4 regions of the Streptomyces sp. NPDC107454 genome follow, and region 2 is predicted to be linked to each of the others. Evidence: riboswitches for the same ligand, from Rfam matches in the RefSeq annotation. Region 2 holds a riboswitch; each other region holds the start of a gene.
What was found. A riboswitch is a leader RNA that binds a small molecule or an ion and turns the genes downstream of it on or off. The one in region 2 is predicted to bind cobalamin.

Region 1: linked by a shared signal. The riboswitch ahead of ACZ69M_RS21825 (ribonucleoside-diphosphate reductase subunit alpha) and the one ahead of metE (5-methyltetrahydropteroyltriglutamate--homocysteine S-methyltransferase) in region 2 are both predicted to bind cobalamin.
Region 3: linked by a shared signal. The riboswitch ahead of ACZ69M_RS24355 (ABC transporter substrate-binding protein) and the one ahead of metE (5-methyltetrahydropteroyltriglutamate--homocysteine S-methyltransferase) in region 2 are both predicted to bind cobalamin.
Region 4: linked by a shared signal. The riboswitch ahead of nicT (Nickel transporter NicT) and the one ahead of metE (5-methyltetrahydropteroyltriglutamate--homocysteine S-methyltransferase) in region 2 are both predicted to bind cobalamin.

Annotation. Positions count from the first base shown of each region.
Region 1 is NZ_JBVJPA010000008.1:213,026-217,198, forward strand. It holds gene mctP (monocarboxylate uptake permease MctP) at 1-456, shown strand, start outside; gene ACZ69M_RS21820 (GNAT family N-acetyltransferase) at 677-1,183, shown strand; cobalamin riboswitch at 1,236-1,374, shown strand; gene ACZ69M_RS21825 (ribonucleoside-diphosphate reductase subunit alpha) at 1,495-3,894, shown strand; gene ACZ69M_RS21830 (ribonucleotide-diphosphate reductase subunit beta) at 3,894-4,173, shown strand, end outside.
Region 2 is NZ_JBVJPA010000020.1:7,464-11,636, reverse strand. It holds gene aceB (malate synthase A) at 1-196, shown strand, start outside; gene ACZ69M_RS40395 (3-hydroxybutyryl-CoA dehydrogenase) at 193-1,062, shown strand; cobalamin riboswitch at 1,271-1,466, shown strand; gene metE (5-methyltetrahydropteroyltriglutamate--homocysteine S-methyltransferase) at 1,647-3,965, shown strand; gene ACZ69M_RS40385 (hypothetical protein) at 4,055-4,173, shown strand, end outside.
Region 3 is NZ_JBVJPA010000009.1:212,979-217,151, reverse strand. It holds gene ACZ69M_RS24365 (acyltransferase family protein) at 1-222, shown strand, start outside; gene ACZ69M_RS24360 (cytochrome P450) at 223-1,398, opposite strand; cobalamin riboswitch at 1,478-1,658, shown strand; gene ACZ69M_RS24355 (ABC transporter substrate-binding protein) at 1,699-2,733, shown strand; gene ACZ69M_RS24350 (FecCD family ABC transporter permease) at 2,745-3,758, shown strand; gene ACZ69M_RS24345 (ABC transporter ATP-binding protein) at 3,755-4,173, shown strand, end outside.
Region 4 is NZ_JBVJPA010000015.1:46,730-50,902, reverse strand. It holds gene ACZ69M_RS35010 (GNAT family N-acetyltransferase) at 1-387, opposite strand, end outside; partial or broken gene ACZ69M_RS35005 (CorA family divalent cation transporter) at 506-703, opposite strand; gene ACZ69M_RS35000 (ArsR/SmtB family transcription factor) at 1,564-1,923, opposite strand; cobalamin riboswitch at 2,004-2,213, shown strand; gene nicT (Nickel transporter NicT) at 2,242-3,333, shown strand; gene ACZ69M_RS34990 (hypothetical protein) at 3,496-4,089, shown strand; gene ACZ69M_RS34985 (YcnI family copper-binding membrane protein) at 4,127-4,173, shown strand, end outside.

The DNA.
Region 1 (4,173 bases), on a different contig from region 2:
CTGCTGGTGAAGGTGGGCGCGCTGGTCTTCGTCCTGACGATGGACAAGACGGTCGCGATCAACTTCCAGCTCCTGGGCGGCATCTGGATCCTCCAGACCTTCCCGGCGCTGGTCGGTGGCCTGTTCACCCGCTGGTTCCACCGCTGGGCGCTGCTCGGGGGCTGGGCGGTGGGCATGCTGTACGGCACGCTCGCCGCGTACGGGGTCGCCTCTCCGACCCAGAAGCACTTCGGCGGCAGCTCGAAGGAGATCCCGGGCATCGGGGAGATCGGCTACATCGGTCTGACGGCCTTCGTCATGAACGTCGTGGTCAGCGTCGTCCTCACCTTCGCCCTCCGCGCCTTCAACGCGCCGGACGGCGTCGACGAGACGTCTCCGGAGGACTACACGGCGGATGCGGGGGACGCGGGCGTCGTGACGGAACTGCCTCCGGCCACGGCGGGTTCCACCCACTGAGCCCGGGGCTGCGCCCCCGGACCTCCGGTGGGTTCTTCGGCTGCGGGCCCGGTGGGGGCTTCTCGCGCAGTTCCCCGCGTCCCTAAAGGCCCGGGGCGCGGGGAACTGCGCGCCAAGCCCCCACGCACCCGCAGCCGCGCAACCGCACCAACAACCCCCCACGGGCCGTCGGACATAAATCCGGCGGCCCGTTCCCGCGTCCTGTTGCACACTCACCGGCATGGACATCCGCATCAGACACGCCCACCCCCACGAATACGACCGCATCGGCGAGATCACCGCACAGGCCTACCTCGGCGACGGCCTGCTCGACTTCGGGGAGAACGACGAGTACCTCGGCGAACTGCGAGACGTGGCGAAACGAGCCACCGCCGCGGAGGTCCTCGTCGCCGTGGACCACGACCGCATCCTCGGCGCCGTGACCTTCGTACCGCGTGGCGGCCCCATGGCCGACATAGCCCGCCCCGGCGAAGCCGAGATCCGTATGCTCGCCGTCGCACGCGAGTCCCGCGGCCGAGGTGCCGGCGAGACCCTCGTCCGCGCCTGCGTCGACCACGCACGCGCCACCGCGGGCTGCGTACGCGTCGTGCTCTCCACCCAGCGCACCATGCATGCCGCCCACCGCATCTACGAACGCCTCGGCTTCACCCGCACCCCCGACCGCGACTGGAACCCCCTCCCGGAGCTCGACGACATCACTCTCCTCACCTACGAGTTGACACTCTGACACCGGCACGACACAACATCTGGTGGTGTCACCGCAGCCCGGCACAAGATGTATGCTCATGCTCGCTGTCGCCGCAGGGGAATCCGGTGCAAATCCGGAACTGTCCCGCAACGGTGTACTTGTACGTGTTCGCACACTCGCGCCCATGTACTCGCGTCAGTCCGAGGACCTGCCGACAGCGCGCCCGGCCATCCGGCCCGGGTGCATGACGTCCGGGCCTCGCGGAATGGGCCGGTGGACGCGACGCCGCGTGCGCTCGTGAGCTGCCCTGCCCTCCGCCAGGCCCCGTGCCGAGCGAGGGAGAGCCCCAAGTGACCATCGCGCCAGCCGACCCGGCTTCAGCTACCGCTTTCGCACAGCAGGAGCGGAAGCAGGTCCCGGTGGAGACGGACGGTCCCGGTACCACTCTGCTGCGTACCCTGACCGACCTCACCGCCGACCTCCCCGGCGCCGACCCCGGCCGGGTCGCCGCCGCCACGCTGCGCGGCCGGTCCGCGCACGCGGACGACACGGAGCTGCGCGAACTGGCCACCGAGGCGGCCGCGGGCCTCATCTCCGAGGACCCCGTCTACTCCCGGCTGGCGGCCAGACTGCTGACGATCAGCATCGCGGCGGAGGCCGCCTCGCAGGGCGTCACGTCCTTCTCCGGGTCGATCGCCGCGGGTCACCGCGAGGGCCTGATCGCCGACCGCACGGCGGAGTTCGTCCGGCTGCACACGGCCCGGCTGGACGCGCTGATCGACATCGACGGCGACGACCGCTTCGGCTACTTCGGCCTGCGCACCCTGCACAGCCGCTATCTGCTCCGGCACCCGATCACCCGCAAGGTCATCGAGACGCCCCAGCACTTCATGCTGCGCGTGGCGTCGGGCCTGGCCGAGGACGACACGAACCGGGCCCTGGACGAGGTCGCGGCGCTCTACGGGCTCATGAGCCGTCTCGACTACCTCCCCTCCTCCCCCACGCTGTTCAACTCCGGTACGCGGCACCCGCAGATGTCGTCCTGCTACCTCCTCGACTCCCCGCTGGACGAGCTGGACTCCCTCTACGACCGCTACCACCAGGTGGCCCGCCTCTCGAAGCACGCGGGCGGCATCGGTCTTTCGTACTCCCGGATCCGTTCGCGCGGTTCGCTGATCCGCGGTACGAACGGGCACTCAAACGGAATCGTCCCGTTCCTGAAGACCCTCGACGCCTCGGTCGCCGCGGTGAACCAGGGCGGCCGGCGCAAGGGCGCGGCCGCGGTCTACCTGGAGACCTGGCACTCCGACATCGAGGAGTTCCTGGAGCTGCGCGACAACACCGGTGAGGACGCCCGCCGTACGCACAACCTGAACCTCGCGCACTGGATCCCGGACGAGTTCATGCGCCGGGTCGACGCCGACGGGCAGTGGTCCCTCTTCTCGCCCTCCGACGTGCCCGAGCTGGTCGACCTGTGGGGCGACGAGTTCGACGCGGCGTACCGCGGGGCGGAGGCGGCCGGCCTCGCCAGGAAGACCATCCCGGCCCGTGACCTCTACGGCCGCATGATGCGCACCCTCGCGCAGACCGGCAACGGCTGGATGACCTTCAAGGACGCCGCCAACCGCACCGCCAACCAGACGGCGGAGCCGGGCCACACCGTCCACTCCTCGAACCTCTGCACCGAGATCCTGGAGGTCACGGACGACGGGGAGACGGCGGTCTGCAACCTCGGCTCGGTCAACCTCGGCGCCTTCGTGGTCGACGGGGACATCGACTGGGAGCGGCTGGACGAGACGGTCCGTACCGCCGTCACCTTCCTCGACCGTGTCGTCGACATCAACTTCTACCCGACCGAGCAGGCCGGCCGGTCGAACGCGAAGTGGCGGCCCGTCGGCCTCGGCGCGATGGGTCTGCAGGACGTCTTCTTCAAGCTGCGCGTCCCCTTCGACTCCCCGCAGGCCAAGGCCCTCTCCACCCGGATCGCCGAACGGATCATGCTCGCCGCGTACGAGGCCTCGGCCGACCTCGCGGAGCGCAGCGGCCCGCTCCCGGCCTGGGAGAAGACCCGTACGGCCCGTGGCGTCCTGCACCCCGACCACTACGGCGTGGAGCTGACCTGGCCGGAGCGCTGGGCGGCCCTGCGGGAGCGTATCGCCGCAGTCGGCATGCGCAACTCCCTCCTCCTCGCCATCGCGCCCACCGCCACCATCGCGTCCATCGCGGGTGTGTACGAGTGCATCGAGCCTCAGGTGTCCAACCTGTTCAAGCGCGAGACGCTCTCCGGTGAGTTCCTCCAGGTCAACTCCTACCTGGTGGACGAGCTGAAGAAGCTCGGCGTGTGGGACGCGCAGACCCGCGAGGCGCTGCGCGAGTCCAACGGTTCGGTGCAGGGCTTCACTTGGGTCCCGCAGGACGTCCGCGACCTGTACCGCACGGCCTGGGAGATCCCGCAGCGCGGCCTGATCGACATGGCTGCCGCCCGCACCCCGTTCCTGGACCAGGCCCAGTCCCTGAACCTCTTCCTGGAGACGCCGACGATCGGCAAGCTCTCCTCGATGTACGCGTACGCCTGGAAGTCGGGCCTGAAGACGACGTACTACCTGCGCTCCCGCCCGGCGACCCGTATCGCCCGTGCCGCCCAGGCGCAGGCCCAGCCCGAGAAGACCATCCCCGTGCAGGCGATCCCCGACGAGGACGCCGTCGCCTGCTCCCTTGAGAACCCCGAGTCCTGCGAGGCCTGCCAGTAATGAGCTCCACCGAGAAGAACCTGCTCGACCCGGGCTTCGAACTCACCCTCCGCCCCATGCGCTACCCGGACTTCTACGAGCGCTACCGGGACGCCATCAAGAACACCTGGACCGTGGAGGAGGTCGACCTCCACTCGGACGTGGCCGACCTCGCGAAGCTCTCGCAGGGTGAGCAGCACATGATCGGCCGGCTGGTCGCGTTCTTCGCGACGGGCGACTCGATCGTGTCGAACAACCTCGTGCTGACCCTCTACAAGCACATCAACTCCCCCGAGGCGC
Region 2 (4,173 bases):
GGTGATCGACCGCGAGACCGTCCTGACCATCCTCGACGACGAGACGGCCGCCCTCGGCGTCGTCCGCCCCTGGGCACCCGTCGAGGAAGCACGGGAGCTCTTCGAGCGGACGGCTCTCGCCCCCGAACTGCCCCTCTTCTTCACCCCGGACGCCTACTCCCGCCACCTCGTGCAGCGCGCGGAGCCCCGGTCATGAGCGCCCGCATCCAGCGCGTCGGGATCGTCGGCGGCGGTCAGATGGGCGCCGGTATCGCCGAGGTGTGCGCACGGGCCGGTCTGGACACCGTGGTCTGCGAGGCCGACGCCACGGCCGCCCGCGCGGCGCGGGACAGGGTCACCTCCTCACTCGAACGTGCCGTCCAGCGCGGCAAGCTGGACCCGGCCACCGCCCGGGACGCCCTCGCCCGACTCGCCTTCACCGGCGAACTGGACGACCTGGCCGACCGGCAGCTGGTCGTCGAGGCGGTCATCGAGAACGCCGACGCGAAGACCGAGATCTTCGCCGCCCTCGACAAGGTCGTCGAAGACCCGGACGCGGTCCTGGCCACCAACACCTCCTCCCTCCCAATCATGCGGCTAGGCATGGCGACCAGCCGGGCCGACCGGGTCGTGGGACTGCACTTCTTCAACCCCGTCCCCGTGCTGCCGCTCGTGGAGGTCGTGACCTCCCTGCACACCGCGCCCGGGACCGTCGCCGCCGTGGAGCACTTCGCCACCGAAACGCTGGGCAAGACGGTCATCCACTCCCGGGACCGGGCGGGGTTCGTCGTCAACGCCCTCCTCATCCCCTACCTCCTGTCCGCGATCCGGATGGCCGAGTCCGGCTTCGCCACCGCCACCGACATCGACACCGGCATGGAGCTGGGCTGCGCCCACCCCATGGGCCCCCTGAAGCTCGCCGACCTGATCGGCCTCGACACCGTCGCCGCCATCGCCGAGTCGCTCTACGACGAGTTCCGCGAACCCCTCTACGCCCCGCCCCCGCTGCTCCAGCGGATGGTCGAGGCGAGGCTGCTCGGCCGTAAGACCGGCCGGGGGTTCCACACCTACGTCCAGGACTGAGGATCCTGGCGATTCCGGGCTGAGGAGCCTGGAGCGCGCCGCCGGGTGAGGGTCCGGCAGGCGCCGACTGGGGAAGGGCGGGAGACGCGTGTGCGGCGTTTCCCGCCCTCGGCCCGTTTCACACCCGTCATCCGCGTGTGCCGACTCACCATCCGAATGATGGACGCGACGCTCCGTATTCGGTGGCGGCCCCTTAGGGTGGCGGGTGCAGCTGGTTCGCCCCGTCAGCCAGGCGGGGTGTCGCAAGAGGGAACCCGGTGGGAATCCGGGACTGCCCCGCAGCGGTGAGTGGGAACGACCGCCGTCATACGCACTGGACCCGACGTACCGGGCCTGGGAAGCGACGGCCAGTAGGTGTCCTCCGTCAGGAGGGCGGGCCCGCGAGTCCGAAGACCTGCCCGTTGCCCGCGCGCGCAAGAGCGTGTGCGGATACCCCGGTGACCTCGTGGGCGGGTCGGCGTACATACCAGTCGGGACGACCGTGCCTTTGCCGCGCGAGGTCGTCGCCGTCCGGTTCGTCATCACCTTCGCGCTCTCGTCCCGTCGCCGGGATCCCAGGGAATCGTCTCGCGAAGGAGATCTCCGTGACAGCGAAGTCCGCAGCCGCGGCAGCACGGGCCACCGTGTACGGCTACCCCCGCCAGGGCCAGAACCGGGAACTGAAGAAGGCGATCGAGGGCTACTGGAAGGGCCGCGTCTCCGCCGACACCCTCCGGGAAACCGCCGCCGGACTCCGCCGGAGCAACTGGCAGCAGCTCGCCGACGCCGGCGTCCACGAGGTACCCACCGGCGACTTCTCGTACTACGACCACGTCCTCGACACCACCGTCATGGTCGGCGCGATCCCCGAGCGGCACCGGGCCGCCGTCGAAGCCGACGCGCTCGACGGCTACTTCGCCATGGCCCGCGGCACCCAGGACGTCGCCCCGCTCGAAATGACGAAGTGGTTCGACACCAACTACCACTACCTGGTCCCCGAGTTGTGTCCTGACACGGTCTTCACCGCGAACTCCGCCAAGCAGGTCGCGGAACTGAAGGAGGCCCTGGCCCTCGGCCTGACCGCCCGCCCGGTCCTGGTCGGCCCCGTCACCTACCTGCTGCTCGCCAAGCCCGCCCCTGGCGTCGCCGCCGACTTCGAGCCGCTCACCCTGCTCGACCGGCTGCTGCCGGTGTACGCCGAGGTGCTCGCCGACCTGCGGGCGGCAGGCGCGGAGTGGGTGCAGCTGGACGAGCCCGCCCTGGTCCAGGACCGCACCCCGGCCGAACTGAACGCGGCCGAACGTGCCTACCGCGACCTCGGCGCCCTCCCCGACCGGCCCAAGCTCCTGGTGGCCTCCTACTTCGACCGGCTCGGCAACGCCCTCCCCGTCCTGGCCAAGGCGCCCGTCGACGGGCTCGCCCTCGACTTCACCGAGGCGGCGGCCGCCAACCTGGACGCCCTGGCCGCCGTCGGCGGGCTGCCCGGCAAGCGGCTGGTCGCCGGGGTCGTCAACGGCCGCAACATCTGGATCAACGACCTCGCCACGTCCCTGTCCACCCTCGGCACCCTCCTCGGGCTTGCCGACCGGGTCGACGTGGCCGCCTCCTGCTCCCTTCTGCACATCCCTCTCGACGCGTCCGCCGAGCGGGACATCGAGCCGCAGATCCGGCGCTGGCTGGCCTTCGCACAGCAGAAGACCACCGAGATCGTCACCCTCGCCAAGGGCCTCGCCCAGGGCACCGACGCCATCACCGGCGAGCTCGCCGCCAACCAGGCAGACCTCGCCTCCCGCGCGACTTCGCCCATCACCCACGCCCCGGCCGTACGTGACCGGGCAGCCGCCGTCACGGAGGCCGACGCCCGCCGCTCCCAGTCCTACGCCGAGCGGGTCGGGGCCCAGCGTGCCCACCTCGGGCTGCCGCTGCTGCCGACGACGACCATCGGGTCGTTCCCGCAGACCGACGAACTGCGGGTCGCCCGCGCCGACCTGCGCACCGGCCGGATCGACACCGCCGGGTACGAGGAGCGCATCAAGGCGGAGATCCAGGAGGTCATCTCCTTCCAGGAGAAGACCGGCATCGACGTCCTGGTGCACGGTGAGCCCGAGCGCAACGACATGATCCAGTACTTCGCCGAGCAGCTGACCGGCTACCTGGCAACCCAGCACGGCTGGGTCCAGTCCTACGGCACCCGGTACGTGCGTCCGCCGGTCCTGGCCGGCGACATCTCCCGTCCCGAGCCGATGACGCTGCGCTGGACGTCGTATGCCCAGTCCCTCACCCACCGTCCGGTCAAGGGCATGCTGACCGGTCCGGTCACCATGCTGGCCTGGTCGTTCGTCCGTGACGACCAGCCGCTCGGCGACACCGCCCGCCAAGTCGCCCTCGCCCTGCGCGACGAGGTGAACGACTTGGAGGCGGCGGGTACTTCGGTGATCCAGGTCGACGAACCCGCACTGCGCGAGACCCTGCCGCTGCGGACCGCCGACCGGGCCGCCTACCTCGCGTGGGCCACCGAGGCGTTCCGGCTCACCACCGCCGGAGTCCGCCCGGACACCCAGATCCACACCCACATGTGCTACGCCGAGTTCGGCGACATCGTCCAGGCCATCGACGACCTCGACGCCGACGTCATCAGCCTGGAGGCGGCCCGCTCGCACATGCAGGTCGCCCGCGAACTCGCCGCCCACGGCTACCCGCGCGAGGCCGGACCCGGCGTCTACGACATCCACTCCCCGCGCGTGCCCAGCACCGAGGAAGCCTCCGAGCTGCTGCGCACCGGCCTCAAGGCCATCCCGGCCGAGCGGCTGTGGGTCAACCCCGACTGCGGCCTGAAGACCCGCGGCTGGCCCGAGACCCGGGCCTCCCTGGAGAACCTGGTCACCGCCGCCCGCACGGTCCGCGGCGAGCTGCCCGCTTCCTGACCCATGGTCTGAGTGGGCCGGGACGCCACAAGCGTCCCGGCCCCGCCGAGCAGCACCGCCAGGACCAAGGCAGGAAGGGGGGCCTATCCGTGCGGAACAAGCCGCGCCAGATCGTCGTGGACGGCAAACCCATGATCGCCGTGCCGACGAAGGAGTTCGAGAGTCTGCTGGCCATGCGCAGACAGCTCGGCAGTCAGAGCGCGAAGAT
Region 3 (4,173 bases), on a different contig from region 2:
GTCCGGCTGGGTGAACTCTCCTTCGCCTTCTACATGGTCCATCTGCTCGTGCTGCGCGCGGGACAGCACCTGTTCAAACCGTCGCCGATCGGCGCGATCAGCGCCTTCGCGGTGTCCCTGGCATTCGCCTGGCTCCTGTACGAGTACGTGGAGGTTCCCGCCCGGCGATGGCTTCTGCGGCCCTTCCTGAGATCGCTGCGACGCACCCCGGTGTCACGCTGATCAGGCGGGTCTGTCCCACAGGACATGCAGGGTGGGCGGCTTGCGGAAGACCAGCCCCTGCGGAGCGGCCGGACGGGCCGGGTCGAGGCGCAGGGCGGGCAGGCGTTCGAGCAGGCGCTGAAGGGCGATACGGGTCTCCAGCCGGGCGAGGTGCGCGGCGATGCAGTAGTGCGGGCCGTGCGCGAAGGCCAGCTGGAGACGCGCGTTCTCGCGGCGGACGTCGAACCGATCGGGATCGGGGAAGACGGCCGGGTCACGGTTGGCACCGGCCAGGGAGACGGTGACCAGTTCACCCCGCCGGATCGTGGCCGGGCCGAGGACGGTGTCACGGGTGGCGTACCGGTCCACGACCGCCGCTCCGGGTTCGAGGCGCAACGATTCCTCGATCGCGCCGTCCAGCAGGCCGTCGTCATCGCGGACGAGGGCGAGTTGGCCGGGGTGTCGCAGCAGGTGCAGCAGCGCGTTGGTGATCATCGCCTCGGTGGTCTCTATCCCGCCGAACATCAGCACCGCGGCGTTGGACGCCACTTCGGGCAGCGCCAGCCGCTCGGCGGCGGAGCCGAGGAGCGACGCCGCGCCCCGGTCGGCGACGGTGGCTTCGACGGCGGCCCTCAGCCGCGCGTACGCCTCGGCGCCCGCGGGTGCCGCCGCGTGTCCCGCGGTGATGTCCGAGACCGACCGCACGATGGAGTCGTACCAGGAGAGCACCGTGTCCGCGCTGGTGCCGACAAGGCCGAGCGCCTCGGTCACGACGGCGACGGCGAGCGGGCCGGCGAAGGCACGCCGCAGTTCGACGGCGCCCGCCGGTTCCAGCGTGGTGATGAGCCGGTCGGTCTCCCGCTCGATGAACGAGGCGAAGCCGTCGCGTACTTCCCTGGGGCGGAAGGGAGCGGTGAAGGGCTCCCGGTGGCGGGCGTGCTCGTCACCGTCCAGGGACAGCATGCTCGGGCCGACGACCTGTGCGGTGGAGAACCGGGGGTCGTCGACGGTGAAGGTCGCGGGGTCCCGCATCACGTTCAGCGCGAGATCGCGGCGGGTCACCAGCCAGCCGTCCAGCTCCGGCAGCCAGGAAACGGGCTCGTGGGTACGCAGTCGCGCCAGGCGAGGATGCGGATCCGCGGCGAGTTCGGCGAGCGTGGTCGCGGCGCCGAGCGGGAAGGAGCCGGCGGCGCTCATCGCAAGCCCTGGCCGGGCACGGGGAATTGGATCACAGCCAAGGCTAACAATCGTGCGGAAGCCGCGGCTGAGAGGGGCGTGATAATTTGCCGAGGCCAGTCAAGGGAATCCGGTGCGAATCCGGAGCTGACGCGCAGCGGTAAGGGTGACGGGCGGGGCAACACGAAGCCACTGGACGGCGGTCATACGTGACCGGAGTCCGGGAAGGCGCCTCGTCCGGCCGATCCCGAGTCCGAAGACCTGCTGGCGGACCGTACGAACGGGCCCCGCGCCTGGGCCCTCGACGCCAGAGGATGTCCCGTGCCCGTTGCGCGCCCAGCCCGCCGCTGTGCCCTGCTCCTTTCCGGAGCCCTGTTGCTGACCGCTTGTGGCGGCGGCTCGTCCGCCGACGGAGGCAAGTCCCCGGAATCCACCGGTGCGGTGCCGCTCGACAACTGCGGCCGGAAGATCACGATCGCCTCCGCGCCGAAGCGGGCCGTGTCCCTGAACCAGGGCAGCACGGAGATCATGCTGTCCCTAGGCCTCGCCGACCGCATGGTGGGCACCGCCACCTGGACCGACCCGGTCATGAAGGGCCTGGAGAAGGCCAACGGGAAGGTGCCGCGGCTCGCGGACGACGCTCCCTCCTTCGAGAAGGTCCTCGACGCCGAACCCGACTTCGTCGCCGCCTCCTTCGCCTCGACCCTGGCCAAGGGCGGTGTGGCTCCGCGCGAGAAGTTCGCGGAACTGGGTGTGCCCACGTACCTCTCGCCCGCCGACTGCGAGGGCAAGGACAACAGCGGTGACGGCGACGGAGTGCGCACCGGCCCGCTGACGATGGAGGCGGTCTACGGCGAAGTACGCGACCTGGCCAAGATCTTCGGCGTCGAGGAGCGCGGCACCACACTCGTCGCGGACCTGAAGGCACGGGTGGCGAGGGCCATCGACGGGATCGACGCGTCCGACACCACGGTCCTGTACTGGTTCGCCAACCAGGAAGCCCCGTACATGGCGGGCTGCTGCGGCGCCCCCGGCATCATCACCAACGCCCTCGGCGCGAAGAACGTCTTCGCCGACACCCAGCAGGAATGGCCCCAGATCAACTGGGAGACCGTCGCCGACCGCGATCCCGACGTCCTGGTGATCGGTGACCTCACCCGCAGGTCGCAGACCGCCGAGACCGCCGCGAAGAAGATCGAGTTCCTGGAGACCAATCCGGCCACCAGGAGCATGGACGCGGTGAAGAACAAGCGGTACGTGCTGCTCAGCGGGCAGGCGATGAATCCGACCATCCGCACGGTCGAAGGTGTCGAGAAGGTGGCCGCGGCACTGCGCGCGTACGGGCTCGCCGGGTGACCACCGCCGCCATGACCTCCGCCGTGGTGCGTGCGGCGGCCGGGCTCGCCGTGCTCGTCGCGTCCGTGGCGGTGGCCATCACCATCGGCCCCGCGGACATAGGCGTCGGGGAGGTCTGGTCCGCGGTGGCCTCCCACCTCGGTGGCCGGACCTCGGAGCTGTCACCCATCCGCGACGGCATCGTGTGGAACCTGCGGTTGCCCCGCACCCTGCTCGCCGCGGTCTGCGGCGCCGGGCTCGCGGTGTGCGGGGCGGTCATGCAGTCCCTGCTGCGCAACCCGCTCGCCGACCCCTTCGTCCTCGGCGTCTCCTCCGGGGCCTCGACGGGGGCCGTCGTGGTCGTCGTACTGGGCGTCGGCGGTGGAGTGCTGTCCGTCTCCGGGGGCGCCTTCGTGGGCGCGCTGTGCTCCTTCGCCCTGGTGCTGCTGCTCAGCCACACCCTCGGCGGCACGACCGATCGGGTGGTGCTCGCCGGGGTCGCCGCCATGCAGCTGTTCTCCGCGCTCACCTCCTTCGTCGTGATGACGGCGGCCGACGCCGAGACCACCCGCGGTGTCCTGTTCTGGCTGCTGGGCTCGCTGGGCGGTGCGGACTGGACCGACGTATGGCTGTGCGCGGCCGTCCTCGCGATCGTCCTGCTGGTCTGCCTCGGACACGCGCGCACACTCGACGCCTTCGCGTTCGGGCCGGAAGCGGCGGCCTCCCTCGGCGTCTCCGTGGCCCGTACCCGGCTGGTGCTCCTGTGCGGCACGGCGCTGCTGACCGCAGCGCTCGTCAGCGTGGCCGGCGCGATCGGCTTCGTGGGCCTCGTCCTGCCGCACGCCGCACGCGCCCTCGGCGGCCCCGGACACGCCCGGCTGTTGCCGGTGACCGCGCTCACCGGGGCGGTCTTCCTGGTCTGGGCCGACACCGTGGCCCGTACCGCACTCGACCCGCAGGAGGTGCCGGTGGGTGTGGTCACCTCACTGATCGGCGTGCCCGGCTTCGTGCTGATCCTGTACCGCACCCGAAGGGTGAACCGATGACGCTCGGCGCCGACCGTGTCTCCCGCACCGCCGCCGGCCGGCTGATCCTGGACGGCGTCGACCTCACACCCCTGCCTGGATCCCTCACCGGTCTGCTCGGCCCCAACGGCTCCGGCAAGTCCACCCTGCTGCGTCTGCTCGCGGGTGTCCTCACTCCCGCCTCCGGCGTCGTCACCCTCGACGGGCACCCGCTCGGTGACCTCGGCCGCCGGGCCGTCGCCCGGCGCGTCGCCGTCGTCGAACAGCAGGTCGACACCCAGCTCGACCTGAGCGTGCTCGACGTCGTACGTCTCGGCCGCATCCCCCACCGACGCGCCTGGTCGCCCCCGACTCCGGCCGACGAGAAGGCCGTTCGCACCGCGCTGGAGCGTACGGACCTGACCGACAAGGCCGACCGCTCCTGGCACACGCTCTC
Region 4 (4,173 bases), on a different contig from region 2:
GTCGCCCGATGCCCGCTGCAGGGCACGCGGGCTGGGCACCCGCGGGAGGACCGCCAGCCAGGCCATGCCGATGATCACCTCATCGCGGACCACGACCATGCAGCGATGCGACGACGTGTTCTCCCTCGCCCACGTGACGAAATGCCCCACGAACTCCGCGCGCCCGGTGACGGGAGCGTCTTGGTTCTCCAGGACCCACTGCCATCGGAGTTCAGCGACGACGTCCAGTTCATCGGAGACGACCGGACGGATGACGACGTTGTTGTCCACCCGCGCATTGTGCGGTCGTCCGGCCGCCGCCGTCATCACCGCAACGCGGCCCCACACCCACCACGCTCCGCACCCCGCCACCCCGGTGCGGGCGCTGAACACCGCCTTGGCCCGCATACCGTCCTGCCCGAACAACCGCGCCCGGTCGGCTTGAACAGCATCTGGTCCGGGTCGCAGCCGACCCTGACCTTCACGACCGGATGAGTCCCCGGCCCAGCCTTCGGCAGCCGGTTACTCAGAGCCAGTCCTTCCGCTTGAAAATGAAGTACAAACTGGTGCATACGACCGCCATCAGGGCGATTGCGAAGGGGTATCCGAGCACCCAGTGCAACTCCGGCATCTCCCTGAAGTTCATGCCGTAGATCGTGCCGACGAGGGTCGGGGCGAAGAGGATCGCCGCCCAGGAAGAGATCTTCTTGAAGTCGTCTACCTGGGGGCGCTGACCTGCGGCGATGCCGCATTCGCTGTCTATGACCTGCGTCGACGTGTCTTTCGCGGCCTTTCGGGCTCATGCCGCGTTGTGCAGTCGATTCTCCCCACGCGCTCCCCAGGGCCGCTCAAACTCCCCAGATTCTCCCCAGAGGAGCGGCTCGTCGCAGAGTGCAGGAGACGGTGTTGTGTTGTTTGCGGTGCAGGGGTCCCTGCGCACAGTACGTTATCGACGGACCCGCGCCCTCTGACTGCGTGCTGGTCGATGGGCGGCTTCGCCACAGCCGAACTCGATGTACATCTCAAAGGGCGTGACGCCGGAAGACGACTTGTGCGGCAGGCGCCGGTGGTCCGTGTGGCCTCGGCATGGGCTCCGGTTGTCAGTGGAGTAGGTCCCGATCCCGCGCCCTTGTGGAAGGTACCCCTCGCGGCCCTTTCCAAGGGCCAAGGCGCCATCGAGCGCGTCGGCCCGATCGTCGCGGCGCTACTCACAAGCACGTCCGACAGCGTTCCCCTCAATCTCGTTGACGAGATCGCTCCTGTGCTCCGCGAAGCGACCGTCATCAGCGTCAATGCACTCGGCTATGCGGTACGGCTACGGCCCGCACCCGACGTCGCCATGGCACTGCGGCGCACTCTGCACGGACATAGGCAAGACTGCCGCAGAGAAGGAAGAGAAGGAGCGGACAGCCGCCTTCAAGCACGCTGCGGGCATCCGATGAGGAGATAGGGCGTTTTTGCTGGCTACGGTGGCGCCGTTTGGGACCACCTGGGAGGTCAAGGACCTGGTGGGTCCCTGCGTTGACGGTCACGGTGCCATAGCCGGCCTCAGGGCCGACGGCTCGGCCGGATCGCCCGCCCGGCTCAGCTGTCCTCGGGGACGCAGTGACTCAACAGGGCGGCGGCGATCGGGTCGACGATCCGGTAGCGGACCACCCGCCCGTCCTTCTCGCCCGCCACGACACCGGCGGCGCGCAGCAGCCGCAGGGCCTGGGACACGGCGGGGTCGTTCATGCCGGTCGCGATCGCGAGGTCCGAGACGGCGAGGGGGCCTGCCCGGTGCAGGGTCATGAGGAGGGCCAGGCGTCCGGGGTCGGAGAGCAGGGAGAACCGCTCGGCCCAGGCGCGGACATGGCCGGGCTCGCCGATGGCCGCGATGGCATCGCAGACCCGGTGGCCGTCGATGGTGCGGCGGTCGGCCCGCTCGGCGGGGACGAGGTGCATGGGGACATCCTCGCAGGTAGCCGGATGTGATCTTGCATACCTGCGCGGCTGCGCAGCTATGCAGTGATGAGTGGTCCCCCCTACGGTGGGCGGGCCGTGGTGTTCGGGAAGACCGGTGACAGCCCTTCGAGGTTCGAGGGGTTCAGGCCGGAGCGGCCCTCGCCACTGTGATCGGGGAGTTTCCGTCCCAGTTGTGCATGGTCACTGTCCGCCGCCCGGCGGACGGGAAGGCCGGGACGGACACGCACACACCCGTAAGCCAGGAGACCGGCCACGGCACTTCACGAAGTGATCCACGAGGTGCTGGAGCGTGACCGTATGACCCTGCCCACCGTGCCCACCACCTTTCGCTGGCGACGCGAGGACACCGTCCGTACCGCCGGGCTCCTGGCGGTGATCGCCGCGCTGCACGTAGTGGCGTTCGGCGTCCTGTTCCTGCTCGTCGCCCCCGGGCACTACGAGGTCGGCTCCAAGGCGTTCGGGGTCGGCCTCGGGGTGACCGCGTACACGCTCGGCATGCGGCACGCGTTCGACGCCGATCACATCGCCGCGATCGACAACACCACCCGCAAGCTGATGGCCGACGGCAAGCGGCCGGTGTCGGTCGGGTTCTGGTTCGCACTCGGCCACTCCAGTGTGGTGGTCGTCATGGCCGCCCTGGTCGCGGGAGGCGCACAGCTCGCCGGCACGCTGCTCAACGACGACTCCCGCACCCACCAGACCCTCGGTGTCGTCGGCACGACCGTCTCCGGGACCTTCCTCTATCTCATCGCCGCCCTCAATCTCGTGGCGCTCGCCGGCATCCTGCGGGTCTTCCGGGCGATGCGCTCCGGTACGTACGACGAGGCCGCCCTCGAACAGCACCTGGACTCGCGGGGGCTGATGAACCGTGTCCTGGGCCGCTTCACCAAGTCGATCACGCGGCCCGGGCAGATGTTCCCGCTCGGCTTCCTGTTCGGCCTCGGGTTCGACACCGCCACTGAGGTCACCCTGATGGTGATGGCGGGCAGCGGCGCCGCGGCCGGACTGCCGTGGTACGCGATCCTGTGCCTGCCGCTGCTGTTCGCCGCGGGGATGAGCCTGTTCGACACGCTCGACGGCACCTTCATGAACTTCGCCTACCAGTGGGCGTTCTCGAACCCGGTGCGCAAGGTGTTCTACAACCTCACCATCACCGGCCTGTCCATCGCGGTCGCCTTCCTCATCGGCACCATCGAACTGGTCGGGGTGCTGCACGAGAAGCTCGATCTGCGCGATGCCGTGACCGGTTGGATCGCCGGCCTGGACCTGGACAACGTCGGTTACCTCATCGTCGGCCTGTTCGTGGTCGTCTGGGCGGCGGCGTTGGCGTACTGGCGGCTGGCCAGGGTCGAGCAGCGATGGGCGGACCGTCTTGCAGACGGCGGCTGACCGCGGACGGCGGAACCTCGCTGTCTCGGTCCGTGGGTGAGAGCCGTGAACCGGACGGTGTCCGCGTCCGGCTCATGAGAGGAGGCCGAGCTCGGCGGGGCAGGAGGCGGCAGTGGTGCTCGTGCGCGGGCGGGGAGCGGGGCCCGCTCTCCCCATGACAGCATGCGGGGTGTGAGCGTGTCCCCGGCGGTACGGAGCCTGCGCGCGGCGGTGTTCGCCGCGCTCTGCGTGCTGCTTGCCGCCGGGGGTCACGCGCTGGCCACGGGCGCGGCGCCCCCGGTGTGGGTGCAGGCCGCCGGGTTCGTGCCGGTCTTCGGGGCCGGGTGTCTGCTGGGCGGCCGAGAGCGGTCATCTGCGGCCATCGGCGCCGGGACGTTCACCACCCAGGGCGGGCTGCACCTCGGGTTCGAGGCAGCGCGCCCGCACGCCACTATGGTCATGCACGGCATGCGCATGTCCCACACTCACGCGGTCACCCCACATGCCACCGCCGCGCACGTCGCGGCAGCCCTGGTGCTGACCTGGTGGCTGCGGCGCGGAGAGGCCGCGCTGTGGTCGCTGTTGCGCCGGGCCGCCGCGCTGGTACCGGGCCTGCCGGCCTGGTGGCGGGTGAGCGGCGGGGCACGGCTGGTGCCGGACGCGCTCGATGCCGTACGACTGCGGCGGCGCGCCGACGGCTCACGGCCGCCCGGACGTCCGCTGCTCCGGCACGCGATGCCGCGACGCGGGCCGCCGGGGACTCCGTACCCCATCTGACCCTGACACACCTTCCCCGTACGGAGATCGCCCACCCATGTCCCGAGCAAGCACCACCCTGCGCCGCGCCGCCGCGGTCACCAC